2 regions of the Bradyrhizobium sp. 155 genome follow, and region 2 is predicted to be linked to the other one. Evidence: riboswitches for the same ligand, from Rfam matches in the RefSeq annotation. Region 2 holds a riboswitch; the other holds the start of a gene.
The links. Region 2 has a riboswitch for S-adenosylmethionine ahead of metX (homoserine O-acetyltransferase MetX). Riboswitches for the same ligand answer to the same signal wherever they lie in the genome.
Positions count from the first base shown of each region.

Region 1: it holds a riboswitch for S-adenosylmethionine, as region 2 does, so the genes downstream of both, IVA93_RS35020 (O-succinylhomoserine sulfhydrylase) here and metX (homoserine O-acetyltransferase MetX) in region 2, are expected to answer to the same signal.

Region 1 is NZ_CP064704.1:7,365,494-7,371,534, forward strand. Features, by position in the region: gene IVA93_RS35005 (hypothetical protein) at 78-1,127, opposite strand; gene IVA93_RS35010 (PAS domain-containing protein) at 1,232-1,660, opposite strand; gene IVA93_RS35015 (2'-deoxycytidine 5'-triphosphate deaminase) at 1,838-2,974, opposite strand; SAM riboswitch at 3,055-3,134, shown strand; gene IVA93_RS35020 (O-succinylhomoserine sulfhydrylase) at 3,205-4,401, shown strand; gene IVA93_RS35025 (SGNH/GDSL hydrolase family protein) at 4,456-5,448, opposite strand; gene IVA93_RS35030 (SGNH/GDSL hydrolase family protein) at 5,461-6,041, opposite strand, start outside.
Region 2 is NZ_CP064704.1:787,414-793,454, forward strand. Features, by position in the region: gene IVA93_RS03820 (hypothetical protein) at 1-179, shown strand, start outside; gene IVA93_RS03825 (hypothetical protein) at 185-838, shown strand; gene IVA93_RS03830 (prephenate/arogenate dehydrogenase family protein) at 953-1,891, opposite strand; gene IVA93_RS03835 (pyridoxal phosphate-dependent aminotransferase) at 1,888-2,982, opposite strand; gene IVA93_RS03840 (chorismate mutase) at 3,018-3,866, opposite strand; SAM riboswitch at 4,071-4,150, shown strand; gene metX (homoserine O-acetyltransferase MetX) at 4,241-5,443, shown strand; gene metW (methionine biosynthesis protein MetW) at 5,456-6,041, shown strand, end outside.

The sequences.
Region 1 (6,041 bases), 1.3 Mb from region 2:
CTTGTTAGCACGACGCGCAGCGATTCCTCCTGCGCTAGGTGCAGGCGTGCCCTGCGGCAGCGCGGTGACGCCGTCGTCTACCCAATCGTCCAGAGCAATGGCGGACGACCGCTCGGTGTCGGGGACAGGTGCACGCCGATGTGCCGGCCGCACCCGGCCGCAAGCCCCTCGAACAACCCCGCCAGCACCTTGGCGCAAGCGGAGTGGTTATCGGCGCCGTCTTCCATCAACCTCCAGCTCTGCTGACGGATTTCGAACGTGCCCTCGGATTGCGTCGTCTCAGCCGCATCGTCCTGCGCGACAAACAGCGCGTTGAGGAACGTCGCGAATTCGCTCGCACCGCCGCGGCCCATCGACAGCGCCGCAGCGACCTCATCGAAATATTGCATCCCGATCAGCTTGCCCGTGAGGTGCAGGAGATAGCCCGCATCCTCCGGACCGAACAGCTGCACCATCACGGGCGCGGCGGTGCGCACATATTCCATCGCATAGTTGCGATAGGCTTTTTCCAGTCTCGGCCTTGGCCAGCTTGCGACCGGCAACGCCGGAGCCGCGGCTGCATCGAACAGCGGGGCTTCGAGGTGCCGCGCGAACACGAGGCGCTGGTCGAGCTCGAGGGGCTGGTCATATTGATAATAGTAGCCTTCGAGCCCGTCCTGGCCGTCGACGCTCTGCTTGGTGCAGACGAACCCCAATCTGGTATCGCCGAGCGCCACGCCGTTGTTGGCGTGCCAGCCGCGCAGCATCGCGCGCGAGACTTCGCCCGGCACGCCGCAGATGGCAGTGCCTTTCCAGATCCAGCGCGGCGGCGGATAGCGGATCCAGGCTTTGCGGTCGCTCTCATACATGTATTCGACGTGCACGCCGCCGATCCAGTTCGAGAGATAGTGATATTGCGCGGCTGCCACGGCGGGCGGCAGATGGCTCAGCCCGAGCTTCTCCAGCCCCGGCAGGAAGCGCTCCTGCTGCTGGCGGCGGAACACGCGAAAGACGAACTCCGCAGCATCTGCCGTGCCGCGACGCGTGACCACGGTGAGGATCAGACCGGTGAAGTAGGCGTGATAGAGATCGGCAACCGCGCGCCAGCGTTTCCATTGAGCTTCCTGCGCGGGGTCTGGTGCGGTCATGTTCGCTCCCGATCGTTGTTCTGATCGAGTGTGTCACTGCATCCGGTGACGGACAAGCTGAGCCGCACGCAGGGAGCCCTGCACGCCGGCGCGCCAATTCCGCATCACGAATTTTGCGCAGGCTTAGTTTGCGAGGCTTTGGCGGCACGCTCGCGCTCGACGCGCTCGGTGACGTCGCGTGCCATCGCCACCGATCCCTGCACCACTCCAGCGGCGTCCCGCACCAGCGCAAAGGTCATCTCGATGTAGAGCTTGCGTCCGTCCTTGTGCAGCGCGCGGGTCAGTGTCGGCTTGCCCGCAAGCTTCATCGCGCCGCTGGCAAGCGCGGCCTCAAAACCTTTCCAGTGCGCGGCGCGCAGATGTTCGGGAATGATCAGGTCGAGATTCTGGCCCAGCGCTTCGTCCGCCGAGAAGCCGAACAGTGCGGACGATGCGCGGTTCCAGCGCATGATCGTGCCGGAGCGATCCGAATAGATCAGCGCGTCGGCGACGTCGTCGAGGATTCTTGCGTCGAGTTCGGATTGATCTGTCATTTCGCCACCTCGGACGTAGCCCGGATTCACTTCCCATCTTGACACAGATTCGGTGTCATCGCCCGACTTGATCGGGCGATCCAGTATTCCAGAGGCGGATGTGATCGAACCAATAGGCTACGGCGTACTGGATGCCCCGGTCAAGCCGAGGCATGACAGCGGAAGGTGAGGCTATCCCTACACCCGGAAATGCTTGCTCAGCTTCAGGCCCTGCGCCTGGTAGTTCGAGCCGATGCGCTGGCCGTACATCGCGTCGGGGCGGGCCAGCATCTTCTCGTAGACGAGGCGGCCGACGATCTGGCCGTGCTCGAGGATGAACGGCACCTCGCGCGAGCGCACTTCGAGCACGGCGCGCGAGCCTAGCCCGCCGGCGCCGGCATAGCCGAAGCCGGGATCGAAGAATCCGGCATAATGCACGCGGAACTCGCCGACCAGCGGATCGAACGGCACCATCTCCGCGGCGTAATCGGGCGGCACCTGCACCGCCTCTTTCGACGCGAGGATATAGAACTCGCCGGGATCGAGGATCAGGCTGCCGTCGGGACGGGCCGAGATCGGCTCCCAGAAGTCCTCGACGGAATAGCCGGCGCGGCGATCGACGTCGATGACGCCGGTGTGGCGCTTGGCGCGGTAGCCGACGAAGCCGCCGCTCTTCTCGCCGGAGAGATCAACAGAGACGGCGACGCCGCCGGTGAGGTCGGCATCGTCGATATCGACGAGACGCTCGGTCGCGTGCAGCGCCTCGAGGTCGTCGATGTTGAGGATGGCATCGCCGGTGCGGAAGCGCACCTGGCTCAGGCGCGAGCCCTCGCTGACCAGCACCGGAAACGTCTTCGGGCTGATCTCGGCATAGAGCGGGCCGTGATAGCCGGCACCGATCATGTCGAAGCGGCGGGTGCCGTCGGCGATCACGCGGGTGAAGACGTCGAGCCGGCCGGTCGAGCTCTTCGGGTTGGCGGCCGCGACGATTTCCGGCGGCAGCGCGAGGCTTTCAAGCAGCGGCACGATGTAGACGCAGTTGGTCTCCAGCACCGCGCCGTCGGCGAGGCTGAACTCGTGCAGCTTCAACTCGTCGATGCGCTCGGCGACCGTGGCGCCGGGACCGGGCAGGAAGCTGGCGCGAACGCGATAGGCGATATCGCCAAGACGCAAATCGAGGCTCGCCGGCTGGATCTGGCTTTCGACGAAGTCGTAAGCGGGCAGGATGAGACCGCCCTCCGCCATCGCCGCGATCATGCGGTCGGGCAGGATACCATTGGCGTCGGCGGCGACCGTGAACGTCAACCCGGGGTCCTCATCAGGGATCAAACACATCCCGACATGCGGGAAATATGAGCGTTTTACGGCTATCCGATGGACGTCTTGACGGAAAGGGCATTGCGGAATATGAGCATGACTTATCCCGTGGTGATTTGAGCCGGCCGGCTTGCAGCCACGTTAAATAAGTCGCTAAACAGGCCGGGGACCTCTGTGATCCCGGCCCGTGGAGATATTCCAGGCCGGTTTTTTTGTGACCATTCTCGATGGTCACTTCAGGAGGTCCTATGTCGAAGTCCCCGGCGCCAACCGCCCACTACCGTCCCGAAACTCGCCTGGTTCATTCCGGCACCTTACGCTCGCAATATGGCGAGACGTCGGAGTCGCTGTTCCTGACCCAGGGCTACGTCTACAACAGCGCTGAGGAGTGCGAGGCGCGGTTCAAGGGCGAGGACCCCGGCTTCATCTATTCACGCTACTCCAATCCGACCATCTCGATGTTCGAGCGCCGCATGATCGAGCTCGAAGGCGCCGAAGCGGCACGTTCGGCCGCGACCGGCATGGCCGCGGTGACGACCGCGATCCTGGCGCCGCTCAAGGCCGGCGATCACGTCGTGGCCTCGCGCGCGCTGTTCGGCTCGTGTCTCTACGTCGTGCAGGATTTACTGCCGCGCTACGGCATCCAGACCACGCTGGTCGACGGCCTCGATCTCGACCAGTGGCAGCGCGCCATGAAGCCGAACACCAAGACGTTCTTCCTGGAGAGCCCGACCAATCCGACGCTCGACGTGCTCGACATTCCCGGCATTGCCGAGATCGCGCATAGTGGCGGCGCGCGGCTCGTCGTCGACAACGTGTTCGCCACCCCGATCTGGCAGAGCCCGCTCGCGCTCGGCGCCGACGTCGTGGTCTATTCCGCGACCAAGCACATCGACGGCCAGGGCCGCTGTCTCGGCGGCATCATCCTGTCCTCGGAAGCGTTCATCGCCGAGCACATCCACAATTTCATGCGCCAGACCGGCCCGTCGATCTCGCCGTTCAACGCCTGGGTCCTGCTCAAGGGGCTGGAGACGCTCGCCGTGCGCGTGCGCGCGCAGACCGAGACGGCGGCGCGCATCGCGGACGTGCTGGCGAGCCATCCGAAGATTTCGCGGCTGGTGTTTCCCGGCCGCGCCGATCATCCGCAGGCTGCATTGGTGAAGAAGCAGATGCGCGGCGGCTCGACGCTGGTCGGCCTCGAGGTCAAGGGCGGCAAGCAGGCGGCGTTCCGCGTGCTCAACGAGCTCAAGCTCGCCAAGATCTCGAACAATCTCGGCGACGCCAAGAGCCTCGTCACCCATCCCGCGACCACGACGCATCAGCGTTTGAAGCCGGAGGACCGCGCCGTGCTCGGCATCAGCGAAGGATTCATCCGCTTCTCGGCAGGCCTCGAGCACGCGGACGATCTGATCGAGGATCTGACCGCGGCGCTGGAGAAGGCGTGAGTTATTGTCGTCCCGGCCTAGTGCGCAATTGCGCATGGGGGCCGGGACGACAAGTCACATTGGCCGGTACGTCCGCACGTCCGCGGGCACGTTCACGCCGAGCTTGATCTGGCCGACGGAGCGAATGATGTCGTCGCCGAGGAGCTGGGCGAAGCAGGCATAGCCCCAATCGTTCATGTGCAGTCCGTCGGCGATCACGAAACTCTCGACCGGAAGCGATTGCTTCTCGTGCCAGTCGCGCATCACCTCGAAGCGCGGGAAGATGCCGACGTGACGGAGCTCGGCGACCTTGCCGAGCAGCTTCACCATCTTGCCGGCGCTCTCGGCGCGCTGGTTGACGGCGGGCGAATATTGCGGATCGACCAGCACGATGTCGGTGCCGCCGGTGGCCTGGATGCGAGCGATGCCGTCCTCGACCAGTTTGGCGGTCTCGCCAGGATCGAGATTGCGCAGCACGGCATTGGTGCCGACCTGCCAGATCACCAGATCCGGATGCACGTCGATCACCTCTTTCTGGAGACGCTTCATCATCTCGGGCGCATCCTCGCCGCCGACGCCGGCATTGACGACGGTGATGTCGGCGGTCGGATAGTGCCGGTGCAGCTGCGCGGCAAGGCGATTGGGATAGTTGAACTCCGGCGAGCTCGCGCCGAATCCCGCGGTCGACGACGAGCCGAACGCGACGATGACGACGGGCTGGCCGGCGACGAGCTTGCCCGCGACATGCGGCAGCGAGCCCATCGCCTTCGAGCCGCCCTTCGGCGACAGGCAGGGCACGCGGCTAAAGATGTCGCCGGCGGATTTCGCGACCTGCTTCACCTTGTCGATGGCGCGCGCCGTGATGCCGCGCTGGTCGGGGGACGTCGCTGCGACGGTGGTCTGGGACGGTGAAGCGGGAGCCGGATCAGCCGACTGCTGCGGGGCCGGTGTTGCCTGCGCGGCCTGCGTCTGCGCGTGGGACTGCGAGGCCGGACTCAGCAACAGCAGCACCGCTGCTGCGGGCACAGCCAGCCATGCCGTCAGGCAAAAAGGGCGGAGAGAACTCATTAACGCTAGACCTCAATTTTGCTGCTGGGCCGGCTCCAGATGGGCAGCGTCGATCAGGAACTGTGCCAACGCCCGGCCAAGGCAATCATGGACCTGCTTCGCCAACTCGGGCCCGCGCGACGGGCTGAATAGGTCGAACTGGCCCTGATCATTCCACTGCCGCATGATCGCGAACCGATCGAACAGCGGAATATCGTGCTCCTGCGCCACCACCCGCATATTGTCGAGGTATGGCGGCACCGAGATCATGGTTTCGGTACGCGGACTGTACTGCAAATTCATCAAGACGACGTCAGCCCCTGCCTTTTGCAACGCAACAACCCCTTCGGTCACCGCGCCACGAAAATCATCGGGATCGATGGCTCGGATAGCATCGACAGTCCCGGTCTGCCAGATGACCAAAGTAGGCGTTTTTGCTTCCATCAGCTTAACGAAGCTGGCAGCCGCCTCCTCGGCCGTTTTCTTGCTCTGTATTTCTACGGAGACGTGCACAGTCTCGGACGGCGGCAGCTTGTCCTTCAGGATGGCCTGCATCCGCGCCGGATAAGAGGCGTCCTCGGAAGCCGGAATCGTGGTCGAGCGACTGCCGATGA
Region 2 (6,041 bases):
CGTTCAATCCGCGCATGCGGCAGCTCAGCCTGGAACTGGACCGCAGCGATCTCGGTCTTCACTTCCTCGCCGGGCAATCCTGGTCGCTGAACGCGCCGACCAAGTCCGGCATCGATCCTCGTGGCGTCGATGCGCCCGGCGTGATCGACTTCGAATCCGTTCCGGGATTTCTTGCCTGAATCAGGTGCCCGACGTCACGGTCAAGGCCGCCTGGGACCCAAGGCTCGGGCCCTATAAGTTGCATGTCGAGGGGTGGGCGCTCTACCGCCAGCTGTTCGACCGTTTCAACAACGCCAACCACCCCTACGACACCGGAAGCTTCGGCGGACACATCTTCGTCGAGCTGATTCCGAAAACCCTCGATCTTCAGCTCTATGGCTCGCACGGCGTGCTGGGCCGCTTCACGGCAACACCGTTCGCCGACGCGGCGGTGGCGCAGGACGGCACCCTCCTCCCGCTGACGATCACGGCGGCCGCCGTCGGCCTGATCTGGCACGCGACGCCCAGCCTCGATGTCTACTCCTATGCAGGCCTCGAAAAGGCCAAGGCGAATTTCGCCAATGTTGGAACGGTGCCGTTCGGCTACGGCAATCCGCTCTACAACAACACCGGCTGCTTCACCGAAAACTCGGCGGGCGCGACCTGCAACGGCAACACCAGGGAGGTTCGGCAGATCACGGCCGGGATCTACGACACCATCTACCAAGGCAATTTCGGCACGCTCAAAGCCGGCCTGCAATATTCCTACACGCAACGGTTCGCGTTCGCCGGCGTCGGCGGCGCGCCGAAGACCGACGACAACGTCGTCATGACGCAGATCCGGTACTACCCATTCTAGTCACGGAGCCACGCAGGCTCGTAGCCCGGATGGAGAGAAGCGCGATCCGGGAATCCTGCCTCAAGCGACGGAAGTCCCGGATTACGCCTGCGCTCCATCCGGGCCACTTCGGTGCTACGGCTTGTTGCCGAGCTGCGCATGCGGCCGGCCGAAATCGGGCGCGGCCGAATCCTGGCCGATTTCGACAATGCCGCGGCGGATGGCGCGGGTGCGGGTGAAGTGGTCGAACAGCGCCTCGCCATCGCCGCGGCGGATTGCGCGGGTGAGCTTTGCCAGATCCTCAGTGAAGGTGCCGAGCATCTCCAGCACGGCTTCCTTGTTGGCGAGGAAGACGTCGCGCCACATCGTCGGATCGGAGGCGGCGATGCGCGTGAAGTCGCGAAAGCCGCCGGCGGAGAACTTGATGACCTCTGACTCCGTCACCTGCGCCAGCTCGTCGGCGGTGCCGACGATGGTGTAGGCGATCAGATGCGGCAGATGGCTGGTGATCGCGAGCACGAGATCATGATGATCCGGCGTCATGATCTCGACCTTGGCACCCATCGCCGCCCAGAACGCGCGCAGGCGATCGGTGGCAGCCGCATCAACGCCCTCCGGCGGGGTGAGGATGCACCAGCGGTTGATGAAGAGCTCGGCGAAGCCGGAATCGGGACCCGAATGCTCGGTGCCTGCGACGGGATGCGCCGGCACGAAATGGACGCCTTCCGGCAGGTGCGGCGCCATATCCCTGACGATGGCGCCCTTGACCGAGCCGACGTCGGAGATGATCGCGCCGGGTTTGAGATGCGCGGAGATCTCCTGCGCCACCGGGCCGCAGGCGCCGACGGGAATGCAGAGGATGACGAGATCGGCGTCCTTCACGGCTTCCGCATTGGTCGCGACGACCTGATCGACGATGCCGAGCTCCATCACGCGTGCGCGCGTCTTCTCCGAGCGCGCGGTGGTGACGATCTCGGAAGCCAGACCCTGGAGCTTCGCGGCGCGTGCGATCGAGCCCCCGATCAGGCCGAAGCCGATCAGCGCGACGCGCTGGAAGTGCGGGGTCGCGCTCATCGTCCGGCCATGAAGTCGCGCAGGCCCTCGACGACGAGGCGGTTGGCCTCCTCGGTGCCGATGGTCATGCGCAGCGAATGCGGCAGGCCGTAGTTCTTCAAGCCGCGCAGCACCAGCCCGCGCTTGGTGAGGAAGGCGTCGGCTGCGTCCGAGGTCTTGCCCTCGGTCGGGAAGTGGATCAGCACGAAATTGGCGACGCTCGGCGTCACCTTCAGCCCGAGCTTGCCGATCTCCTCGGCGAGCCAGTTGCGCCAGGTCTCGGTGAAATGCTTCGACATGGCCTGGTGCGCTGTGTCCTCGATCGCGGCAACGGCGGCGTACATGGCCGGCGTCGACACGTTGAAGGGACCCCGGATGCGGTTGACCGCGTCGATGATGTGCTCGGGGCCGAACATCCAGCCGATGCGCAGCGCCGCAAGACCATGGATCTTGGAGAAGGTGTGGGTCACCACCGTGTTTTCGGTGGTCGCGACCAGCTCGATCCCCATCTCGTAATCGTTGCGCGAGACGTAGTCGCAATAGGCTGCGTCCAGCACCAGCAGCACGTGCGAGGGCAGGCCGGCGCGCAGGCGCTTGACCTCGTCGAACGGCACATAGGTGCCGGTCGGATTGTTGGGGTTGGCGAGCCAGACCAGCTTTGTCTTCGGCGTCACCGCCTTGAGGATGGCGTCGACATCGCAGGTGAGGTTCTTCTCGGCCGCGATGACATTCTTCGCGCCGACCGCCATGGTCGCGATCGGATAGACCAGAAAGCCGTGCGTGGTCGAGATCGCCTCGTCACCGTGGCTGAGATAGGTGTGGGCGAGCAGGTTGAGGATCTCGTCCGAGCCGGCGCCGCAGATGACGCGGTTGGGATCGAGCCCGAAGGTGCGCCCGATTGCTTCGCGCAGCACGCGCGAGGTTCCTTCCGGATAGTCTTCCAGATGATCCGCCACCTGCTTGAACGCCTCGATCGCCTTCGGCGAGGGCCCGAACGGCGTCTCGTTGGCCGAGAGCTTGAACACCTTGCGGCCAGGCTCTGCCACCGGGGTCTTGCCGGGCGTGTAGGGCGCAATATCGAGAATGCCGGGATTCGGCACGGGGCGGGACATCTTCAACTCCGGAGTGGGCTTAAGCGGTTCGCGACTTACGATTTCGACCCGGTCGGGGGCACCGTATAGCGCGTTGCGTGGCTGCCGACGAGGGCCGTGGAGCGCACCGAGGCCCCCGCTTCGATCAGGGCAGCCTTGATCTTGTCGATGCTGCTTGTCGCGGTGACCGAGACCAGCAGCGCGGCGCCGTCGAAGGCGGTGTCGGGCACCGCCACGATCTCGGCGAGCGGCGACAGGGCGCGCGCGACCTCCGCATTCCACCCAGAGACGCGTACGCTGAAGGTCTCGACCTCCGTCACCAGCGCGCTGTCGGCGACGCGCGAGACCGCGAACACGGGCAACGCCGCCGGATGGTCGGCGCGCTCGACGAAGGGCAGCCGCGCGATGATCTTTGGCGCGCCAGCTTCTTCCAGCGACAGCCACCACGGCGTGCGGCTCGAGGTCGCCGAGACCAGCGCCAGATCGCCCTTGGACTTCGCGACGGCCTCGACCGCCGCCTGCGCGCTGAAATGCGCGACGTAAGGCACGGTGAAGCCGAAATGGAATCGCGCGGAATCGCGCATGGCCGGCTCGCTCGCCGAGATGTCGGCGTGGACCGAGAACGGGGCCTGGACATAGGTGAAGGTCGCGATGATGACGCGCCAGATGCTCTCGACCGTGTCGAGCGGCAGGATGCCGCGATGACGCTGCACGAGGTCGCGCATCATGGAGGCCTCGCGTGCCGGGCGGAACGCCGAGCCGACCTCCTGGGTCTGCTTCACCTGGATCAGGCGGTCGATGATGTCGCCGCGTTGCATCAGCAGGCGATGCATGCCTTCGTCGATCGCGTCGATCTCCTTACGCAATTCCTGGAGTGATGGTGGCGCGGGCGGACGTTGGGACATGTCTGACAGGTGCTGCTGAGAGGCTTTCCAATGCGGATCAGTCGAGCCGTCACCGCTGTGATGGATATCCTGATTAGGCAGTCGGGGCTGCGAAAGCAAAGAGAAATGCAAAGAGAAATCGGGCCCTTTCCGCCCGTGGCGCGACAGGCGAATTTGGCTGATCCGGGCCGTGACTTGACGAAAACCGTCCAAGACGGTAGTTTTTACCCGTTCCGTGGTCATTTGAGCCGGCCGGCTTGCAGCCACGTTAAAAAACTCGCTAAACAGGCCGGGGACGCTTTCGATCCCGGCCGAACCTATCGTTCAGGCCGGGTTTTTCATGGCCTGATGTCAATGCGGTCACTTCTACGATCGCAAACGAGGTCGATGGTCAGATGGTTGGCGTCCAGTCCATTCCGAGTCCCGCGATCACCGCCGACGAGCGGTCGCACGAGGTGGATCATCCGAGTTCGCACGTCGCGCAGTTCGGCTCGGAGCAGCCGCTGCGGCTCGACTGCGGGGTCGATCTCAGCCCGTTCCAGATCGCCTACCAGACCTACGGCGAGCTGAATGCCGATCGCTCCAACGCGATCCTGATCTGCCATGCGCTGACCGGCGACCAGCACGTCGCCAACGTGCACCCTGTCACCGGCAAGCCCGGCTGGTGGGAGACCTTGGTCGGCCCCGGCCGGCCGCTCGATCCCAACGAATATTTTATCATCTGCTCCAACGTGATCGGCGGCTGCATGGGCTCGACCGGCCCGGCCTCGATCAATCCCGCGACCGGCAAGGTTTGGGGGCTCGATTTCCCCGTCATCACCATCCCCGACATGGTGCGCGCGCAGGCGATGCTGATCGACCGGCTCGGCATCGACACGCTGTTCGCGGTCGTCGGCGGCTCGATGGGCGGCATGCAAGTGCTGCAATGGACTGCGGCGTATCCGAGTCGCGTGTTCTCCGCGCTGGCGATTGCCTGCTCGACACGACACTCGGCGCAGAACATCGCGTTCCACGAGCTTGGCCGTCAGGCGGTGATGGCCGACCCCGACTGGCACCATGGCGGCTATGCCGATCGAGGTATCCATCCGCATCGTGGCCTCGCTGTCGCCCGGATGGCGGCGCACATCACCTATCTCTCCGACGCCGCGCTGCATCGAAAATTCGGGCGGCGCATGCAGGACCGCGAGCTGCCGACTTTCTCTTTCGACGCCGACTTCCAGGTTGAGTCCTATCTGCGCTACCAGGGCTCGTCCTTCGTCGAGCGCTTCGACGCCAACTCCTATCTCTATCTGACCCGCGCGATGGACTATTTCGACATCGCCGCCGACCACGGCGGTGTGCTGGCGAAGGCGTTCGCGGGAATCCAGACCCGCTTCTGCGTGGTCTCCTTCACCAGCGACTGGCTGTTCCCGACCTCGGAATCGCGCGCGCTGGTGCACGCGCTGAATGCGTCGAGCGCGCGGGTGTCGTTCGCCGAAATCGAGACCGATCGCGGTCACGACGCCTTCCTGCTCGACGTGCCCGAATTCCTTGATATCTCCCGCGCCTTCCTGCAATCGGCAGGCAAGGCGCGCGGGCTCACCGCCAATAATGCTTAAGGACGGCTAGTCATGTCTGTACAGGAAGCGTTGCCGCTGGGCGGCCTTGCGACCGGGCAGCCCGGTGATTTTCGCGCGGACCATGTGCTGGTGGCCAACATGGTCAAGCCGGGCTCGAAGGTGCTCGACGTCGGCTGCGGCGAGGGCGACCTGCTCCAACTGCTGGAAACCCGCGGCGTCGACGGCCGCGGCATCGAGCTGTCGCGCGAGGGCGTCAACCGCTGCGTCGCCAAGGGTCTTGCGGTGGTGCAGGGCGATGCCGACACCGACCTCGTGAATTATCCGGATGACGCCTTCGACTACGTGATCCTGTCGCAGACGTTGCAGGCGACGCGGCAGCCGAAAGTGGTGCTGGAGAATTTGCTGCGCATCGGCCGCCGCGCCATCGTGTCGTTCCCGAATTTCGGCTTCTGGAAGATGCGGCTCCAGCTCCTGATCGGCGGCCACATGCCGCGCACGGAGAACCTGCCGGCAAGCTGGTATGACACCGCCAACATCCATTTCTGCACCATCAAGGATTTCGTCGAGCTCTGCGACGCGATCGACGTCAAGATGGAACGTGCCGAGGCGCTCGACCTCTACGGCCGTCCGCTGCGGC